Regions from separate parts of the Paenibacillus sp. Y916 genome, predicted to be linked through region 2. Evidence: riboswitches for the same ligand, from Rfam matches in the RefSeq annotation. Region 2 holds a riboswitch; the other holds the start of a gene.
What was found. A riboswitch is a leader RNA that binds a small molecule or an ion and turns the genes downstream of it on or off. The one in region 2 is predicted to bind cyclic di-GMP.
Positions count from the first base shown of each region.

Region 1 (11,305 bases), 110 kb from region 2:
GACTCTAGCAAAATACTCAGGGTCTCCAAAATGCTTCACCTCGGCCGCACAATGAATAATAGAATCTAGCTTGTCGTTCAATAACGCTGCTACTGTATCTATCATACCTAGATTATCCTGCTCCAAATCCCCCTGAACAGCAACGACCCTCCCCTCAAGCTTCCCTACAATATCATCTCCGAAATAATCCTTCATAATTTCTATGAGACGCAGATAGGGATCTTCACTCCCCGATGAACGTACCAAACAATACACGGTTGCCTCAGATCGTTGGATGATCTCATATAGCAAGTGTGAGCCTAGATATCCCGTCGCTCCAGTTAAGAGTATATGTCTGTTACTGTATTCCTTAACATTTGCAGGAGATTGTATTCCAAATGAGCTCGGAAATTCTGCTAAATCCTGAATCCGTGAACTAACTGCCCTATTGTTATTCATCACCAACGTATCCTTTAGCTCTACAACCCTTTCCGCTAATTTGGAGATCGTGGAGAAGGCAAAGAAATCATTGATTTTTAATCTCGGAAACTTAGGCTTCAGAATAACTAGAACTTCCAATATCTTCAGCGAATGCCCACCGACCTCAAAGAAATCGTCGTGAATGCCTATGTGAGTACGGTTCATCACTGTCTCCCAAGCTTCGGCTATTTCCTGCTCCAATTCATTACGGGGAGCTTCATAATTGGAATTGTCCGCTACGGTTACTTCTACTTCGTAAATTGCAAGTTGTTTGCGGTCTATTTTGGCCGTGGGCGATAAAGGCATCTCTTCCAAAAAACAGAAGTGACTTGGAATCATATAGGATGGTACTTTTTTGCTTAAATATTGGACAAGCTCATTTCTGGAGATATCTTCTCCGTTCTTTGAAGTATAGAAGGCGACAAGGAACTTCGTTCCATCCGCTTCTGCCTTAGCAATGATCGCTATTTCTTTGATCTTCTCGTATTTAACTAAGTTTTCTTCAATCTCCCCGATCTCAATCCGATATCCTCTGATCTTAACCTGTAGATCCTTTCTACTCACGTACTGAATTCCGTTCTTCTGCAACATCACCATATCTCCAGATCGATAATATCGTTTGCCAGAGTTCGGATCCACTGGGTCAGGAATGAATACTTCATTCGTCTTTTCCTCTAGATTCAAATAACCTTTGGCTATACCCACAGAGCTGATGAGCAATTCACCCATAACATGTAACGGACAAGGTTGATTATTCTCGTTCACGATCAGAACCTCATAATTGGTGAGGGGTACTCCAATAGGAATGCTCGAGATATCATCTGGGACAACATAATCAATTACATGGCCCGTCGTTAAGGCTGTTACTTCTGTTGGACCATATACATTTATTATTCTAACGGCATGGCCGAACTTCCTCTGTAATACTCGGACGGATTCCCCGGATAAAGACTCGCCTCCAACGACAAGACTCTTGATCACATGATACTTCAGTGCATCTTCATCACTAAGATGAGCTGATAACTGATTAAAGAATACCGTCGGCAAGAGGCATAGTCGTGTCGCCTTGACTTCTTCAATTGCGGCTGTGAACGACTCTATTGAGAATCGTTGTTCATTATTTAAGATATGTAGTCTTGCGCCACTACATATTGAACTGTACATGTCATACACGGATGCATCGAAACTAAAAGTAGAATACTGTAACATAACATCTTCTTCATTAAATTGAAGATCTTCCTTGGTTCCCAAGGCAAGATTTACAACGCCTGCATGTGCGATCATCGCACCTTTGGGTTTACCAGTCGACCCAGATGTATAGATGACATACGCCATGTCATCGGGATGACTGATTACATCAACAGGATCCTTCGAATACGGATCGAGTTGCTTATCCAAACTAAATACTGCAACTTCTGATTCATTCCCACTTAACAGTTCTGCTACCTTAGCTGTATGTTGATCTTTTGTAATAATAATGTGAGATTGGGTATCCATAATGATGTAAAGATTTCGGTCATCGGGATGCTCCGGATCGAGTGGAATATAGGCTCCCCCCGCCTTTAATACACCCAACATACTTATAATCGCTTCAAGACCTCTCTCCATAAAGATAGAAACAAATTCCCCTTTGGAAAGTCCTTTATGCACCAGCATCTGAGCCACTTGATTCGATAAACCATCCATTTGGCTATAAGTTAAGCTACCCATATCAGAGGAAAGGGCTATCTTATCGGGAAAGCGACTTACTACGGATTCCAGCATTGCTGGAATCGTCAAAGTAAGTGGCCAATCCTTGGATGTGTTATTCAATTCAGCATATGCGTTCATATCTTCCTTGGTTAGAATGGGTACGTTTCCTATCAATGTGGCAGTATCGGCCAATCCAGCATTTACAAGATACTGATAGTACTGAACAAATCCATGAATGGTACTCTCCTTGAATAAGTTCATATGATATGAGATATGTACAGCCCATATATCTTCATCCTTACGGACTGACCAATTTAGAATGCTATCTTCCACCGTATGGTCTTCGCCATAAATCGTCTTAATAAGGGAAGACTGGCCCGTCATTAATTCTATCTCTGATATTGGTAGACTAGCAGCATATATGCTGCTTAATTTCTCCGATATAACATCGAATAGTTGTTGAAACGAAATATCTCCTTCCCACACCATCCGCAAAGGTAATATATTTCCGCTATGATCGTTGACACCAACAATCAAGTCCCTCTCACCAGTCATTCTATACAGAAATGCATAATAGCAACTTAGCATCCAACTATTCATATCCATAGGGTTAGTATGGTCTGGATTAACTTCTAGTACAAACCTTGCCTTCTGTAATACTCTGGGTGTAAGATGTTTCGGGAAATCCGTATATATATCCAATGCCGATAAAGGCGACTGCAGCTCTTTCACCCAATATTCGTTCGTAGTCCCCGTTATCAAAGTAGTAATCATTAACAATCGCTCCTTATTTATATCTCTAGAAGTAACGTATTTTGCGATAACAAACTAACCTTCGACATGCTATTTTAGACTTTCAATCCAAAGACTAATTCTTCAATCTTACTAGATACTTGATTTAAGTGCTCCGCAGTTTCAACCATTTTGTTCGAAGATGTTCGTTGCTCATGGGTACTAGACTTAATTTCCTCAGATACCTCAGCATTTCTCTCTGCTATAACCGCAAGATGCTTAATTGCAGCGGTGATTTGTTCTGTCTCAGCTACCATCTCTTCTGTTGCGGCAGAGACTTCCTGAATCTGACTTGTCACTGATTCTGTAGCTATTAACAGCCCATTAAATAAAATGCCTGTCTCCTTCACAATTCGTATTCCTACTTCTACATTACGTTCTCCTTCATTAGCCGCATTAACTGCAATCTGAGTTTCCTTTTGAATAAACTGAATTAATTCTGCAATTTGTTCAGCAGATTTCTTAGACTCTTCCGCCAGTTTTTTTACTTCATTGGCTACAACAGCAAATCCGCGTCCCTCTTCTCCAGCTCTTGCTGCTTCAATGCTAGCATTTAAAGATAGTAATTGCGTTTGCGTAGCAATTTGGGTAATCACGTGCACAATTTCACCTATTTGTCCAGAACGATTCTGTAATTGTTCGATGGAACTAACGGAGTTAAGTACCGATTTATGAATATTATCCATCTGTTGCATAACTTCGCCTACATTCTCGTTACCACGCTCTGATTGATCTTTCATTTCCATAGACGTATCAGATAACAGATTAGTACTGCTCGCAATAGTGCCCACGCCTGAGGATATTTCCTCTAATGAAATTACACTCTCTAAAATGGACTTACTTTGTTGAGATGCTTGTTCAGATATCTCCTCAATATTAGTAGTAATCTCCATTGAAATTTCTTGGTTATCTTCCAGATTGGAGAACAATTCTTTCGATTGTTCTGCCGATTGTAAAGATACGGATTTAATAGTCGTTACCAAGCGATTCATAGTGGTGACTGTCGCGTTAAATCTTTCCGCTACTTGACCGAATTCATCCTTGCCTATTGGTAGTTGAACGTTAAAGTCACCTTTACTTAGTGTCTCTAGAGCATTCATCAAGTGCTTCACAGGTGCAAAGGTCCGCTTCGTTATGAAATATTGCAGCGCCAACATAACAATTAAGGTAGCAAGTAGAGCTATCGACGTACTTTTTAGCAATGCCTGTTTCCCAGCCATAATTAAGCTCGCATCAACATCTATACCCATATAAGCGAATATATTGCCTTCGCTATCTTCATAGGGTGATAGAACGGTTACCCACGTACCGTAGTCATCATCATACGGATCAGTAAATGCCATTTCCTTCGTCTTCAACATTTCTCTGACACCATCAGCATGAATAGTAGGCTGAGGGTACAGCGCCCCGTAAGCTAGTCCGTCTGCAGCAAGCATATCCATCACTTCATCTGAAAAGGCGATAATAGATGTTTCATTGCCATTCACAAGTTCAGGCCCGAATATGTAACCTTGAGCAACGTTAGGATGCATCTCTGGCAATTCGGCAAATACCTCAGCCATTTTTCGATGAATCGGTGAATTACGGTCTGTATTAGCTTTCGCTTCAAGAGTCTCTTCCGCTGTTATCTTCCCTTTCCAAGACTCCATAATTTTCTGCGAATCAGACTCCAATTGATCTGTAAGAACTTCTCCTTGAATATAATAACTTGATATAATTAATATAACTCCTGTTAAAATAATGGATATACTAGTCCACATCATATTTTTAGTGACAATACTTCTGTTAGTGATCGATTTAAACATTTGTGGTAACTTCATGTCCTATCTCCTCTTTGTCTGTTTAATATGTGCGAAATCTAATGTCGTTGAAACTACAATTATAACGTCGTTCCCCCCTATCCTTTCAAGTTCAGTTTTGTCTATTCATAAAGACAAAAAAAAGGTGATCTACGGAAACTGTTATAACAGCCGCAAATCACCAATTTTTCATGTAACTGGCTGACTATCCCATGCGGATTTAGTCCCTTTAGCTTTGCGTCACTACTTTTCAGTAATTTTGCCGAATTTTTTTTATGAAATTAATAATCCAACCAAGTAAATCCTAGTTCATTATATCTATTTATTAAAATACAATAACGAGTCCTATCTTACTACGTATTTGTAATCATTTCCATTGAATTTTGCAATTTTCTGAAATTTTCTTTCTAAAAGTAGAACTTTATGGTTCTAACGACCTAAACTCAATGAAATGATGAAGATAGAAATGACTTCAACATCATTTGACGGTATACTGGAGATTCGGTCTTGTTGTGTAAGGGAGGGATTTATATGGCTAAGCCAAAGGTTGCGAAGAGGCCCACGCGTGATGAATTTGAATTAGAAGAATTAGGGAACCAATTAGTCGAAGCAAAGAACGAGGAAAGTGACATCGTATTAACCGTTTGGGGACGGCAAGAACAGGTGCGTGGTCAGATCGTGCTCTTGGACTCAAGAACCCGATTAGTTCATATTCAGTATGATATAGAACTAACGAAGATACCTTTTCTAGATATTATGAGAGTGGACTATCCAAGAGATTAATCACATTGAAATCATACGCCCGAGGAATATGAGATTTCCATGGGCGTGATATGAATAGATATCCTTATATTTCAAAATAACTCCATGCTCAAGTATCGTTCACCCGTATCAGGAGCTATACATATTACTCTCTTGCCGGTTCCTAACTTCTTGGCTACCTGTATCGCGGCATAAACAGATGCACCTGAGGAAGGTCCTACAAGAATGCCCTCAAGACGAGCTAGGTCCTTCATCATTCCAACAGCATCTACATCCGTTATCTGAATAATTTCATTATATACCGTTGTATTAAGAATTTTCGGAACAAAGCCTGGACTCGTGCCCACTAATTTATGCGGACCAGGTTGACCACCAGAAAGAACGGGAGATCCTTGAGGTTCCACAACAGCGATATGAATATTAGGCAAATGTTCACGTAACTTCTCGCCTGTACCTGTAATCGTACCTCCTGTACCTGCGGTAGCTACAAATGCATCCAAACGATAATCCATTTGCTCCAATATTTCCGGAGCGGTCGTGATACGATGAATATCAGGATTAGCAGGATTCTCAAACTGCTGAGGTATGAAGCTCCCGACAATTTCTCCACTGAGTTCCAGTGCCTTAGCAATAGCACCTGGCATTTTTTCATTACTTGGCGTTAAAACAACCTCTGCTCCGTATGCTTTTAGAATATTGATTCGTTCCTTGGACATATTATCAGGCATAATAAGAATAGCCTTATAACCTTTAGCCGCTGCAATCATAGCTAAGCCAATACCTGTATTGCCGCTAGTCGGTTCAATAATTGTCCCACCAGGGGTGAGTAAACCCATTCTTTCGGCTGTATCAATGAGATTAAAGGCCGCTCGATCTTTCACACTTCCTGAAGGATTGAACATTTCTAACTTCACGTATACCTCTGCTGCCCCTTCCGGAACGGTACGATTTAAACGAACCATCGGTGTCTGGCCTATAAGTTCTGTTACACCATTTACGATCTTCATATATATCTCCTTCACTTATACAAGTATCCATATCTGGTTATAGTGAAATATTCCTTTCTTGATGGGAAGGCTCTTTCCAACTCCGAAAAAATAAGTGGAGTGAAATTCGGGCACAGGCAAGCGCAATAGCAAGAAATAATAACGCCCATAATACGGTAGGTATATGTGTCCACTTAGCTAAATTAGAAGCATCCCCAGCATTCTTTCCCAGTAGAGATTGTGTAACGAGAAATAATGGCCCCATTACAGATTCCTCCAATGTCAGGAAGGCCAGTAATCCGAAATACATATTGCGTAACATCGGTGGAAAATATAGCATGATGATGTTCAGGACAATGAATCCTATAAGCCAGATCACCCCATAACCCTGATGTACAAAAAAGATAATCATCAACAGTGCAATCGTTGTTAATAGCACCAATCCCCACTTCTGCCGCTGCTTATGCAGCCAATAGAACAACAATACAGCCGTCAATGATGCTGTGATATAACCTGCAAGTCCAATGAATATAGCACTCCATAACGAGGTCATTGTCGAATATGTAACACCGCTGTGGTCTGCATTCAATTCAATGAACAATACGCGACCAGATGTGAACAACGTCATCACGGCATGAGCGAATTCATGAATCATCGTATCCAACGTCCGAAATAAATAGCTCATCGGAATGAATCGTGTCAATATAGCCGACCCAAGTAGTATAAGAATTGTCTTCAGCCATTTACTCATAGCATTCTCTCCTCGGCGCCAGCGCCTCAATCACAATGTTATTCTTTACTGTAATTATCATAGTTACATTAAACATCATATGCAAATATGTTTAAGAAAGGCGCCGACGGCGCCCAGCGGAATAGCTGCAAAAACTGCACTTAAAATAGCGGGAAAGGTACGGAAGCGGGAACTAGTTGCACAAGCTACAGTTAAAAGTGGCGATAACTATGTAAAGTGGGAATTTGAGTAATCTAGATGTACTCTATGCAGCTAAAATTAGTGTTAGAGGAAATTGGTCGGATTTAGATGTACTTTGTACATCTGTTGATTAACGAAAAGGTGGAATAGATCTAAATGTCTCCCAAAAACAAAAACTTATACTTTCTATTATGTTAAAAAAATAGGAGCGAATAAATTCGCCCCTACTATGTCACTCATTATTTACTCTATTCCAGCAACCCATTCATTTACCGTTGCTTCATTCGCAGCGATCCACTTCTGAGCAGCTTCTTGTTCAGTCATACCTTCAGATATATCGACCATAACAGTCTCCATATCAGCTGCTGTCCATTCGAATTGATCTAGAAATTGATACGCAGCTGGTTGATCTTCTTTTAACCCTAAACGAACGAGTGTATGGATTTGCTCGCTACCGCCATATACGGCTTTAGGATCTTCAAGGTATTTCAAATCCATGTCAGCGAACTTCCAATGTGGAGTCCACCCTGTAATAACAATCGGCTGTTCCTTTGCGTAAGCGTCTTGCAGTACTTTGACCATCGCGGCAGAAGAGCTCTCAAGAATGTTCCAATTCTTCAGGTCATATTCCTTAACAACATTCTCCGTTTGTGTCATAATACCCGCACCCGGTTCGATTCCCGTAATTGTGAAATTAACGGATTTCCCTACTTCTTCTTTATTCAAATCCTCAATTGTTGTAATATCCATGTAGCTTGGAACGACTAATCCACTTTTAGTTCCATCTAAATTAGCTCCGAGATCTTCGAATTTTTCTTTATTCGGCTCATAGTAGATCTCACCATGCGTGCTTGGTAACCATGCAGCCACCATGGCATCTGCACTACCGTCTGCAATACCTACGTACATTGGACCCGCATCAACCTGAAGCATTTCTACTTTATAATTCAATTTACTTTCCAGTACTTCCTTTACAACATTCGTACTGGCAATTTCGGAATCCCATGCCACATAAGCCATCGTGATCTTCTTATCCTTCTTGGCTCCTGTTGTATTACCGTTCCCATTTCCATTAGTAGAACACCCTGCAAGCACCAACGTTATCGCCATAAAAGCCATCAAAAGTACACTCATTTTCTTCTTCATCATATCTTACAATCACTCCTTCTTATTTTTTTTAGCTAATTTCTGTGTCATTCGATCTAACATAATAGCAAGGACAACAACCGCTAATCCTGCTTCTGTACCAATACCTGTCTTCGCTTGCGTTACTGCTCTATACACATCTGCTCCAACACCTTGTGCTCCAATCATCGATGCAATAACAACCATCGATAGTGAAAGCATAATCGTCTGATTAATTCCTGCCATAATGGTTGGAATAGCAATCGGCAACTGAACCTTAACTAATTTCTGCATTGGAGTAGAACCGAAGGCATCCGCTGCTTCTACTAAATCCTCGGGAACTTGACGAATACCTAAGCTAGTTAACCGAATAGTAGGTGGAATAGAGAATATGACTGAGGCGATAACGCCAGGTACAACCCCAAGTGAAAAGAAAGCAACGGCTGGTAATAAGTAGACGAATGCCGGCATCGTTTGCATCAAATCGAGGATCGGAGTAAAAACGCTCTGTACTTTTTTATTTCCAGCACATAGAATACCAATCGGCACGCCTAGCACAATAGAGATGAATGATGCTGTCAGCACCAATGCAAGGGTGTCCATCGTATGTTCCCAGTAACCTAAATTAAGAACTAGTAATAAACCGAGAAGTGTAAACGCTCCTAATCTAACCTTACCAAGCCAGTAGGCCAGAATCGTAAATAGTGCGATCACAACAAGCGGAGGTAAGAAGTTAAATCCATCTGCCAAGCCATTGACTACACTACCAACAACAAATTTGATGCCATCGAAGAAAGGTTCAAAGTTCGTCTCCAGCCAGCCTTCTAGCGCTTCTACCCATTCTCCAATGGGGATCTTAGGTATACTCATTGAGGTTCACCTACTTCTTCCTCATTATTTCCACTCAATGCAGCAAGAACCGCTCCTCTAATTACAATACCTACTAAGCGTTTGCGTTCGTCAATGACCGCTACTGGAATTTTGGCACTACTCACAACATCAAATAACTCGACCAGAAGAACATCCGGAGATACAATCGGCGAATCTTTAATGATAATCTCCTCTAACGACTGACCCTCTCTAATAGCTGTTGCTGCATCTTCTGCCGTCACAACTCCAATAAGCTGACGAGTCTTGTCTACGACATAAAGATTGGATATTCCCCGCTCACGCATAAGCTGTAACGCTACTCTTGGCCCGCGATCCATCGTAATTGTCTCTGCACGAATCATCACATGAGCTGCTGTAAGTACTTTGGATAAATCTACATTCTCGACAAATCGCTCTACATAAGCATTCGCAGGGTTCATTAGAATCTCCTCAGGAGAACCAATCTGAACGATAGCTCCATCCCTCATTAATGCAATTCGGTCGCCAAGACGCAAAGCCTCATCCAAATCATGCGTAATAAAAATAATCGTCTTCTTCATATTTGCTTGGAGTTCTAATAATTCATCCTGCATATCTTTACGAATCAATGGATCTAGCGCACTAAAGGCTTCATCCATTAATAGAATTTCCGGATCATTAGCAAGACCACGTGCTAGTCCTACTCGTTGTTGCATCCCACCACTTAATTCATCTGGACGTTTATCTTCTAGACCACCCAGTCCGACCATTGCTAATGACTCTTTTGCTTTCTTTCGCCGTGCTTCTTTTTCTACCCCTTGTACCTCTAAACCATATTCAACATTCTCTAATATTGTTCGATGTGGAAATAAGGCAAACTTCTGAAATATCATACTCATTGTTTTACGTCTAACATGACGTAACTCTTCTCGATTCATCTTAACAATATCCTTACCATTAATAAGAACCTGTCCTGCCGTTGGCTCGATAAGACGGTTTAACAATCTAACCACCGTTGATTTCCCGCTACCCGATAAGCCCATAATAACGAAAATCTCTCCAGGTTCGATTGAGAAATTGACGCGGTTGACCGCCACTGTCAGTTTTGTTTCCTTAGCAATACGCTCCTTGGACAAGCCTTGCTCTAGTAAAGGAAATGCCCTTTTCGGATCATTTCCAAACACCTTAGTTAACGATTTGACTTCTATAATTGCCATCTATCTTCCTCCATTCCAAATCATCCGTATCTGATTTATGCCACTTCTATAGTGTAGACTTCATAAAATATGGGGTCAAAATGCAAAATGGACCGTATAGAGTGTACAGTTTTAACTTTACGTACTTTACTAACCGTATACTCTGTTTAACTTACAATCCCTGTAACACCTCATCCTTTACTTTTCAGATACTTTTTCCTACAATAGGTGCTGTGGATATTGTTTCCGCTCATCGCAGGCGTTATTCAAGGGAGAATACAATATGGCAACATTTGATGGATTAAATGAGGAACAAGTAAAAGTGATCGAGAAATCCCGACAACGCGTCATGGATTCTGTTGGCACAAATATGGATCTGTATGGGGTCACGATGTCCATTGGTCATTTGTATGGCAATATGTACTTCCATGATGGTCCTGTCACGCTGGACGAGATGGGTCAAGAAATGGGAATGAGCAAGACGAGTATGAGTACTGGTATGCGTACTTTACTCGATCTAAAAATGATAAGTAAAGTTTGGGGTAAGGGCTCGCGGAAGGATCTATATGAGGTAGAAGGAGATTGGCATCAGAATTTCGTTGATTACTTCTCGATTAAATGGCGCAAATCTATGGAAATGAATATTCACTCTTTATATAAATCGTTAGCGGAACTCAGAAAGCTACGGGAAGAAAATTCGGATAGCTTGCAGGT
Region 1 is NZ_JBXCJA010000003.1:302,753-314,057, reverse strand. Features, by position in the region: gene AC1TO9_RS09480 (non-ribosomal peptide synthetase family protein) at 1-2,925, opposite strand, end outside; gene AC1TO9_RS09475 (methyl-accepting chemotaxis protein) at 3,000-4,763, opposite strand; cyclic di-GMP riboswitch class I at 4,932-5,016, opposite strand; gene AC1TO9_RS09470 (YolD-like family protein) at 5,274-5,525, shown strand; gene cysK (cysteine synthase A) at 5,597-6,511, opposite strand; gene AC1TO9_RS09460 (M50 family metallopeptidase) at 6,549-7,241, opposite strand; gene AC1TO9_RS09455 (glycine betaine ABC transporter substrate-binding protein) at 7,665-8,570, opposite strand; gene AC1TO9_RS09450 (ABC transporter permease) at 8,580-9,416, opposite strand; gene AC1TO9_RS09445 (quaternary amine ABC transporter ATP-binding protein) at 9,413-10,612, opposite strand; gene AC1TO9_RS09440 (GbsR/MarR family transcriptional regulator) at 10,875-11,305, shown strand, end outside.
Region 1: linked by a shared signal. The riboswitch ahead of AC1TO9_RS09475 (methyl-accepting chemotaxis protein) and the one ahead of AC1TO9_RS08990 (MucBP domain-containing protein) in region 2 are both predicted to bind cyclic di-GMP.

Region 2 (11,305 bases):
TGTGGCTTGCAGCTTTCGCTGTGTAGCCAGTCACTGGCACTGCTGTAAGAGTAACATTCTCCCCCGTTACACCCGCTTTAGTCGTTGCAGCCTCTAATACCTTGTTCGTTCCTTCTTCCAAGTACTTCACAGTGACCGCTTGTGCGTCTGCTGTGTAGTTCACTGTGATCGTTACTTCCTTATTAGGCATCGTTCCCGTTACGTGTCCACCATTTACGGTTAACCCACTACCTGTACTAAGGGTTACGTTCTTGAAAGTATAGCCTGGAATTAATTTGCTGCTGTAATCGTAATTTACTGATTCACCTTGAAGTTTCTTAATGACTTCAGCTGGGCTTAGCTCGATATTTCCAGCCTTATACTCTACATTGAGATTATAAGGTGCTTTCACATACCCGAACCAGATGGTTGGATTAGGATCAGCAGTAGTCAATTTCTTACTTGTTGGATTATCACCCTTTTTGAGCAAATAACCATCAACATCTTTGGCTGATACCGAATAGGTCTTGTTGATATCAAGCGCTGACTTTCCAGATACAGTAAACGGTTCATCGTATAGCTGTTCTGCTTTATCTTCGCTATCTACAACAACTCCGGCTGTATTGATTGGATCGCCTTGCGCATTAACATAATACCCTCTAACGGTGATGGAACCTTTACCGAAGCTCACTTCTGGAACCTTAAAGTCCTTCGATGCCGGCTTGCCATTGGCATCAGTATAAGTCAATGTTGTTTTTTTGTTCGTTGGATGTAACACTTCCGGATCTGCGTTCGCATCCATCTTAACGGTATAGCTCATCGTTGCTGGAGAACCCTCGGCAATGTTACCGATATTCCAGTCGATCGTTTCTGACCCGCTGTTCCATTTTGTTGTTCCTTGAGAAACGGTGATATCACCGATCTTATCGAACTCGACTCCCATCGGGTCAATAACTTTTGCGTTCTCCGCTGCAAAGGAAATCTTGCTGGACAACTCTGTGAAGATTCTAGACAAATCAGAACTGCTAGAAGCAAAGTAGTTAGTGTCACCACTTGCACTTGTCTTCAATACATATTGCGCATTCTTATCATTTCCAACATCGAGCCCTATAGAATAAATACCAATTCCCTTATCCTTGATTAACTTGGCTTCTGATATGGTTGCAATACCATTGTCGGAAATATCATAGTTTTTGGGATTCCACCAGCTGCCTCCATATTGTATCTTGTATGAACTCCAACCTAAACTATAATCACTTCCATTTCCGAGAGTTGTCCCGTAACTAAAATCTGAAAGCGCAAAACTTGGACTTTTATCTCCTGGCCATGTATAGCCTGTCGCTTTACTTGCCTCATAGCTGTACGTCGGTGCTCCATCACTTAAAAGGACGATGACCTTATTCTGTGCTTGGCTTCCTGCCAACAACGTATCAGCATGATGAAGTCCCGCTTGAATGTTGGTACCTCCGCTAGCTGTAATTCCATTGATTTTACCTTTTAGAGCTTCTTTACCACTAAACCCCGTAAAGCCAGCTACTTCTGTGGCACTCTTCTCAAAGGATACAACCGCTATTCTTGTTGTCGAATTTTCAATTAACAAATCATTGACGAATTTCTTTGCGGCTTCCTTAGCTTTGTCCATCCGAGGTGATTTATCCTTAGTCATACTGCCTGACCGGTCGATGACCATTACAACGTCTGTGGTACTATTACTCTGGATATTCTTACCCTCAACGGTCAACGTTACCTTCCATTGACCCGGTGTCCCTGTAGGCACAGCCACCTTTGTTAGATTGACTGCACCCGGATTGGGCCATTCTGGCTGATTCGTTGCATCAGCAGAGCTTGTTAGCAAGGTCCCTGGTATAAGTCCTATGAACACCGAAAATACGAGCACCCACATCGCTATACGTCTTAAGCTCCGTTTCATTGTTTCCTCCTTGATATTTATGGATTTAGTTCCCCGGAACACAAAAAGGTCCAGCTGCATTAACGAGGTTAATTGCAGCTGGACGATCATAAGTCTATTAACATAGACTGGTAGATTCCGAGGCTTTGCGAGCTAATCTTTCGATTAGTGTGCCAAAATATACAATTGTCGTTAGCGCAGATGCACTTTCGTGACTTACATCATATTTTTTGCTCCGTAAATAGTATAAAGGAACTATTGTAGTCCAATATATTCCACGTATCGAAAATTGTCAATCATTAATATATTACTATTCGCCATCAATAGACAAATCAAAAGGCACCCCCTCGGGTGCCTTTATGTTCACTTTATTACTTTTGAAAGTTCTGTAAAAATAACCCCTAATGCATGTGCTCCTGCGTCGGGATAACCGATACTTCTTTCACCAACGGTACCAGCTCTTCCCATACGAGCAACGATCGCCTCCGTTTGTTTCGCTCCTTCGACAGCCGCATCAGCCGCTTTCGTTGAGGCAACTTTAATGTCATCGCCATCAAGTGCACTATTTCCCCAAGATTCAGCATAAGGAACAAGCGCGTCAATCAATGTTTTGTCCCCAACGACAGCGCCACGGCCAAAGGCTCTCTCGCCTGTATCCTGAATGCCTTTCACAACGGCGGCCATCATTTGAGCGAACTCATCAATGGATAGCTCTTGTTTGTTTCCAACATGTTTACTAGCTGCTCGAAATGCAGAACCCCAGATTGGACCCGAGGCCCCTCCACAATGCTCCATAATAATGAGAGAGCACGCATCTAGGAAACTTCCAATATCCATGGTGTGGTTCGTTACGAGATCATTCCACTCTGTCTTTAATTGCTTGAACCCCTTCGCAACACTCATGCCAAAATCACCATCACCCGCATGGGCATCTAGCTCACAGAATGGAATCTCATTCTCAATGATGATTTCACTCATTGTATCAAGAAGATAAATCATATTATTTAAAGAAAAAGTATCATTCTCAACCTTCGCAAAGTCTTCATTCGTCTCACATGTGTAGGATACAGATGTATTCTCATCTTCCTCCAATACGACCTCGGTATAGTTCACTTGTTCGAAAGGTTCATGAATGAATAGCGCTGGCGTATCACACGCTTCACTCAATAGCTCCTTCAACTGGTCGTCCAGTTTCATAATTGAAACTGACGCCCCAACCATATCTATACTCGTCATGTAATTTCCAACAAACACTTTGTAGACCTTCTTGTTGCGGGATACTAATTCACGGATAACGGAGTTATTCAACAGATATAATTCTTGGAGCGGCGTTCCACCGAATCCATTGATCAATACAGTAACTTCCTGCTCAGCATCCTGATCAATCTCCAGACTCTCCAATAACGCAGTCACCATTCTGTCTGCCAATTCATCCGCTGACACCATAGCTTCTCTTCTAATTCCTGGTTCGCCGTGAATGCCCACACCATACTCCATTTCATTGTCCGCAAGGGTAAAGGTCGGTGTTCCCTTAGCAGGAACAGTACATGAGGTATACGCGAATCCTATACTTTTCGTATGGTCGATCGCCTTCTGAGCCACTTCCTTCACTTGGCTCAAAGACATTCCTTGCTCAGCAGCTGCACCTGCTATTTTGTGAACAAAAACAGTTCCTGCAACGCCTCTTTTTCCAACGGTATAGAGACTATCTTCAACGGCAATATCATCATCCACTTTAACATAATCGACCTGTATTCCGTCTTCACTTGCAAGATGGGCCGCATTCTTGAAATTCATAATATCGCCGCTGTAATTTTTAATAATTAATAGCGTTCCTTTATTGGACGCAGACGAGCGAATCCCTTGGTATACTTGGATTTGAGAAGGGGAAGCAAACACATCGCCACAGACAGCTACGTCCAGCATCCCTTTTCCAACAAATCCAGCATGTGCGGGTTCATGCCCACTGCCGCCACCACTGATCAGCGTTACTTTATCTTTGTTTATTTCTTTTTTCTGAATGATCTTATATTTACTATTAAACGCTAAGTTAGGATGTGCTAGAACTAGACCATTACACATCTCTCTAACTAGTGTCTCTGGCTTATTCATTATTTTTTTCATACTATTCACCCTTACTTAATTTGTATTGTCGACCGAGTTGATCAGCTACCATAATGGCCGCTGCCACAGCATCCTCCGTAATTGGAAATGGCATCGAATGAATAGACTCTGCCGGAATACAAGCGATTCGAGCTACAGCCAACGCTTCCTCGTATGAAACACTATCTACGCCAATGTCTGCTAGACATACTGGAAGACCAACCGATACGCAAAATGCGAATACTTCATTCAACTCATCTTTATCCGCATTTTCCAGAACTAATTGGGCGATTGTACTGAAAGCTACCTTTTCCCCATGATAATAATGATGAGTCCCCTCAAGTGAAGTTAAGCCATTATGAATAGCATGAGCAGCGGCTAAACCACCACTTTCAAAACCAAGCCCTGACAAAAGGATATTCGCTTCAATAATATTCTCAAGTGCAGGAGTTACCCTATTACAATCAGAAGCTACCTTCGCTTGAACGCCATCTCTCAATATCGTTTCGTAACAATACTTAGCTAGTACCAAGGCTGTATTGGTTCCTATCGCCGGACCACAGACCCCTTCACGAACACCACATGGCATTCCCGCATTGACGTTAGAGTAAGATCTTGAGGTTGCCCTAGCTTCGAAATAAGTAGAGAGCGCATCTCCCATCCCTGACACAAGAAATCTTGTAGGTGCGTTGGCAATGACCGTCGTATCAATCATAACTACACTAGGGCTTTGTTTAAAATACGCATAATCATCAAACTCCCCTTCTGGGGTATACAGTACAGCTGAATGACTCGTTGGTGCATCGGTTGCTGCGATCGTTGGCACAATAATTAAAGCTTCACCTTCTGCTACGCACTTCGCTGTATCAATTGCCTTGCCTCCACCTAATCCAATCGTACAAGAGCAGGAATGTTCTTTAGCCAATTGTTGCAATCTCTGAACTTCTTCGCGTGAGCACTCCCCTTGGAAGTTACTTTCGATCAGTGTGATATTAAATTTATTTATAGTAGATTCTAGTTTGTCTTTCACTCGCTTTACATCATCTGCATGCGCAATGAGTAGTGCTGAATCTCCGAATGTTTTTACAAAGTACCCCAAATTTAGTAATTCATCTTCTCCCTGAACATACTTAGATGGGCTAATAAAGGCTTTTCTCATCTTAAATTCCTCCTTTGATTACTATGATTCTATTATAGTCCGACTATGGTTAGTAATCATCGAACTATACCTGCAATTTTAAGCGCTTCCAGATGGTGTTTTTATGTTATCTAGCTCCCAAATAGTATAATCTTGTCCACTTATCAGGTTAATACAGTATAATCAAAGTGTAATACTCATACTTTCATCTTTATATTCTATTCCCATTTCCATATTTCTATTCAACTATAGGGAGTGTACACTAATGAACCATTCTTTGTTTAGGTTAGACAAGATTATCGATTTAGAGAAATGGCATAAGTTACAAGACTCTCTTGCGCTGGTCACCAAAATGGCGATCATTACAGTTGATTACAAAGGTACTCCTGTTACAGAGCATAGTTACTGCCAACCCTTTTGCCAGGGTGTAAGACAAGATTCCACACTATCACCGTATTGTCAGACATGTGATGCCAGAGGCGGATTGGAAGCCGTACGGCTGAATAAACCCTATATCTATATGTGCCATTTCAATATTATTGATATTGCCATTCCTATTATTATTGATGATCAATATATTGGGGCTATCATGGCTGGACAAATTAAGCTACGCGATACAGATACGCCACTTGAACAGATTGTAACTCGTCCTGCTAGCCTAGAAACAAATGATAAGTTCAAAGCTTTAGAAAAAGACTATCTTTCTTTACCCGCCTTATCATACGAAGAAGTCTCTACCATCGCGGATATGTTATTTCACCTATGCAACTACATTGTGGAAGAAGCTATTCATAAGAATTCAACGATAGATATGTATAAAAAGGCTCTGTCCACGGATGAAGTCAACCCGTCTTTAGATTCAATTAGCACTTCTGATCGTAATTATCGAAATATACAAGCTATACAAACGGAGCTTTCCAGTACTCTTCTTGATAATAAAATAAAAAAGTTTACATCCAATGAAATCCGTTCATCTAACCCATTGCTTCAACCGGCTTTTGATTACATCCACCACCATAAGAACGATAGTATTTCATTGAGTGACATGGCGAAACGATGTCACATTAGCTCGAGTTATTTCAGCCGCATATTTATAAAAGAAACCGGCGAAAATTTCTCAGTCTTTATTCCACGCTTAAAAATAGAGTGGGCCAAGCAGCTTCTAGAGACAACGGATCAACCCATTCATCAAATAAGTGATGAATTGGGATTTTGCGATGCTGGATATTTCATCAAAACATTTAAAAAGTTCGCAACGCTAACCCCTGCCGTTTATCGAAATAGGTATCAGAACAAACCTTAAACCACTACTACCCAAATTTGCTGCTATACGCATCATGATTTACCCCTCATAGACTTCTAAACATGAATGGATTGTTCAATTTATTCATCATTTCATCAGCATCAGCCTTTATTTATGGGCATATATTGTAGATATTTGTGAAATAATGTTATCAAATAGAGGAATCCGAATAAATATGTTGAATTTTCTAAAAGCGAGATGATTGATCAGGTTTGAAATGGAGGGGCACTATGCTACAAAAAGATAAAGACAAAAGAACCCCCTATGCGGGAAAACCTTTACATAAGAAGACAACATTGAAGTCGACAACTAAACAAACCTTCAGTCCCCTACGAAGTTCTACTAGAATTTCCGGAATATATTTCGTCGTAGGTTGCCTATGGATTCTATTAACGGATAAGGCAATTTCCACTTTCGTATCGAATAGTGAATGGGTCACACTGATTCATATGATTAAAGGTTGGCTATTCATGAGTATGACGGCAGCATTTATCTTTTTTCTCATTCTGGGAACGGTCAATCGCATCAAAAGGATAGAGAATAAGCTCGGAGTCGCATACATTGACAAGGTCTACGCCCATGAAAGTCTCGAATCTGCATACGAGGAGATCATAGCAACTGAAGATGAACTTAGACAACAATACGATAAACTTATTGAGAATCAGCGCAAGCTTACGGAAAGTGAAGAGAAAATGTATTATCTTGCCTATCATGATGTATTGACTGGATTGCCCAACAAGATGGCCTTATACGAGAATGGAACTCAAAGCATCCTTGCGGATTCCGATAAGAATGCGGTACTGATGTTTGTGGACATTGATAACTTTAAATATATTAACGATACGATGGGTCATGGATTCGGGGACCGTCTGATTGCTAAGGTAAGCGAAAGGCTACTCTCCATTGTAGCGAATAAAGGAGACGTTTATCGGTTTGGTGGTGATGAATTTATCATTCTTCATCCCATCGAGAATACAGATGGCTCATCTAAGATTGCCGGTAGCATCCTCACCAGTTTCAAGGAGCCCATCGAGATGGACAATAGTCTTCTGCACATCAGCATCAGTATTGGAATAAGTATCTATCCAGAGCATGGCAATGATATTATGGAATTAATTAAACGTGCAGACATTGCCATGCACAGGGCTAAGGAGGCAGGGAAAGGCCAGTTTGTTACCTTTGATCATCCAATGAATGATACCTTCGCCGAAAGAATGAACATTGAGAAACAGTTATATTCGGCCATGGCACGAAATGAGTTTGAACTCTTTTATCAGCCTCAGGTAGATTTAACGCTGAACAAGGTAACCGGACTGGAGGCCCTTTTACGCTGGAATAGCCCAGATTTGGGCATTGTCTCTCCTCTTAAATTTATCAAAATAGCAGAGGACTCACATCTCATTATTCCATTGGGAGCATGGGTTTTACGCACAGCCTGCTCTTTCTTGAAAAGTCTTCATGAGCAGGGATTACAGCATTTAACGATATCCGTCAATATTTCAATGCTGCAGCTACTACAGACCGATTTTAATGAGCTTGTTCTAGATACACTGCGAAGTTGTGGGCTGGAACCGGAGTATCTGGAGCTCGAAATCACGGAGTCCATTCTGGTTGAATCTTACGATCATGTGAGTGGTAGGCTAAATGAACTACGAGAACACAATATCAGAATTGCCTTGGACGATTTCGGGACTGGCTATTCTTCTTTAAGTTACCTTACCCATTTGCCGATCTCCACTTTAAAAATAGACAAGTCCTTTATTGACTCGATCCATGCAGGGACACATCAAACTGCTCTGATCGAGCAAATCATAATCATTGGCAAAAAAATGAATATGTGCGTCGTTGCGGAGGGAGTAGAGCAGAATAACCAGCTGAAGTACTTACAAGAACAGAACTGTGATAAAATTCAGGGCTATTTGTTTAGCAAGCCGAAATCAGCGCAAGACGTGAAACAATTGCTCACCAGATGGGAGAATACTGGAATCGATATACCAGGCGATGTCCATTATAGCTCTTAAATTATAAATTCATAATAAGCCTGTTGAAGCTATCGTCTCAACTGACTTATTATCTTATAACATATTAAATCTACCTATTTGTATTGTATTATTTTCCCTATGCTTATATATTAGAGTTATAATATAAGACTTTCGACCTAAGTCAGTCTGCTGAATAACTACTATATAATAAGAGGGTGTAACCTATTTGGGGCTCGTAATGTGGCTTGATTTCATATTGTTTCTAGTTTTATTTGTTCTGTTCGTATATGTATTTGTTACTGTTACAATAACCACACTACATAAAGTATATTTAGTATTCCACATTACTATGATGTTGTGGCCTTTCTGCCAGTTTGCTATGAAAACAACAGAGAATTCCGAGTTTCAATTGTTATATGTGAAGCTCGCATTTGTTAACTCCATGCTACTCACAACGGGTTGGCTTTTTTTCACGATTTTCCTCACTGGCCAATCCCATTTTATACATAAAAAGACGTCTTGGATCCTATTAATTTCAACGCTGTTCATAACACTTGGTGTCATCGCCAACCCGAACGGTATGTTTGTCCAGCCTGCATATGGCGGCTACGTTCAAAGGATCTATGGTCCGATCTTTTGGATTATGATTACATTCATAATTATCTGTGTCATTATTTCACTATATATCATCTATTTAGGTCTAGCCTCAAATCATTCGCCCCGTATCAAAATGCAGGTTGCACATGTCCTCAGAGGGGTTGTAGTGCTAACTGTATGTGTATTATTCGACGTGTTCCTTAATGTTGTCTTAGCGCTATCTCCGGTCATTCCGGGAATAACATCTCTCGGAATATTACTATCTGCTATCTTTTTCGTTATTGCCATTCATCGTGATAAAGTATTAGATCTTGTAACTATTGCTCATCAAGATATTATTGACACCATAGATCATGGCATTCTGGTGCTTGATGATAATCAGCATGTTGTAGAAGTAAACCAGTCGTTGCTTCCCTACGTTAACTTCATACATATAGGAGATCGCTTCAATATCGAGACGATCCTGCCTCGAGAACAATCTACTAGCGAATTTGATTCGTTCCTTCTTACTTATCATGAACAACCTTTGGAACGGGCAGAGATTGAAGCTTTCTATCCACAATTCAATATGTATAGCAAGATTCATGTTGCGCCTATTCTAGTTGATGATATCATCATTGGAAGAATTGTCACATTTCAAGATATGACCGAAATTCACCAACTCATTGATGAGGCCCATCTTCAGAACGAGATCCTACAGGAGCGTAATCTAGCACTAATTAGAATACAGAATGAATTGTTTCAAACGAACCGTAAACTCAAACAGATGGCCCTAACCGACAGTTTAACAGGCTGTTATAACCGTCACTACTTGACGCAACAGTTAGAGCAAGAAGTAGCGAAAAATATGAAATATCAATCACCGTTTGCGATCCTTTTATTAGATATTGACCTTTTCAAATCAATCAATGATGATTATGGCCATTTGGTCGGCGATATCGTGCTATGTAAGACTGTCGAAGTCATCAAAAAAACACTACGGAAAGCTGACATATTGGCCCGCTATGGCGGAGAGGAGTTCATTATCTATTTACCAAATACGAATCAATTCCAAGCTACTATTCTGGCTGAACGTGTTCAATCAACCATTGAGATGAATAAAGTGGCTATCGATAATGGTGCTTCATCTGTATCCATCACGATAAGTATGGGGTTGCTATCCATTAATAATTCAATGAATCCACATACCAACAACCCCATAATGAATTTGAATGATTTATTTGAGTCCGTGGACAAAGCCTTATATCAAGCCAAAAATGAAGGACGCAACCGAATTGTTAGTGTCGCAAGATAAATCTACAACACTCTTATCATGCGTGTTCAAAAAGTTAGATTTTCAGCACCGAGAAGATTGAATGAAGATAGGGAGTGAGGAGCGGAGCGTAGGCAGTACCTACGTGAGCACCGGAAAGACCGGCTGAATTCAATCTTCGATGTCGAATACGCTCCTTGCTTACCTTCGTGATCAAAAGATGACTTTTTGAACTTCCTCTTAGATCTTTTTAACAAATTCGGATTTCAACTTCATAGCTCCAAATCCATCAATTTTACAATCAATATCATGATCTCCATCAACTAAGCGTATATTTTTTACTTTTGTACCTATTTTTACAACAGATGAACTTCCTTTGACCTTGAGATCTTTAATTACCGTGATAGAATCCCCATCGTTTAAGACGTTACCATTCGCATCTTTGACAACCTTTGTGTCTTCATTATTCTCGGTCTCTGATTCTAAAGTCCACTCATGGGCACATTCTGGACAAACTAACAGACTTCCATCCTCATAAGTGTATTCTGAATGACACTTTGGACAATTTGGTAAATTAGACATGATGTAATGCCCTCCATTCGTTATGGTTAATGCTTCTATATTGCCATAGTCCTCTCATATTGACAAACCCGACTGTTAATAGGATTGATCTTTGCGAGATGCGATGTGCCAAATTGTTATCCACATGTGCATAACATGGGCTCAATCAAGTGAAACTTATACTTTCTTAATATTTCCGCTGAAACGACACTAGACCAGATGAAGTCGAAGACTTCTCTGGTCTAGTATTGGCCCCTTTTAAGAACACCCTCAACTCATGCTCATCATCGTTCTACAAATTAGTTATTATCAATCAGATAAATGAGTTGCACAAGGTTACCTTCAACTTGATAAGTCATTACCAAGAAGTAGAGCCCCTTTTCTTCATTCGAAAGGTCTATTGTAAACGTATCAGCGTTCTCCGCCCACGCATTTACATCAAACACGATCTCGTTCATCGTTTTATTGTTTCTAACACCCG
Region 2 is NZ_JBXCJA010000003.1:190,917-202,221, reverse strand. Features, by position in the region: gene AC1TO9_RS08990 (MucBP domain-containing protein) at 1-1,909, opposite strand, end outside; cyclic di-GMP riboswitch class I at 1,980-2,073, opposite strand; gene dhaK (dihydroxyacetone kinase subunit DhaK) at 2,252-4,012, opposite strand; gene AC1TO9_RS08980 (glycerol dehydrogenase) at 4,014-5,150, opposite strand; gene AC1TO9_RS08975 (PocR ligand-binding domain-containing protein) at 5,395-6,432, shown strand; gene AC1TO9_RS08970 (putative bifunctional diguanylate cyclase/phosphodiesterase) at 6,663-8,453, shown strand; gene AC1TO9_RS08965 (histidine kinase N-terminal 7TM domain-containing diguanylate cyclase) at 8,641-10,305, shown strand; gene AC1TO9_RS08960 (zinc ribbon domain-containing protein YjdM) at 10,504-10,845, opposite strand; gene AC1TO9_RS08955 (NPCBM/NEW2 domain-containing protein) at 11,124-11,305, opposite strand, start outside.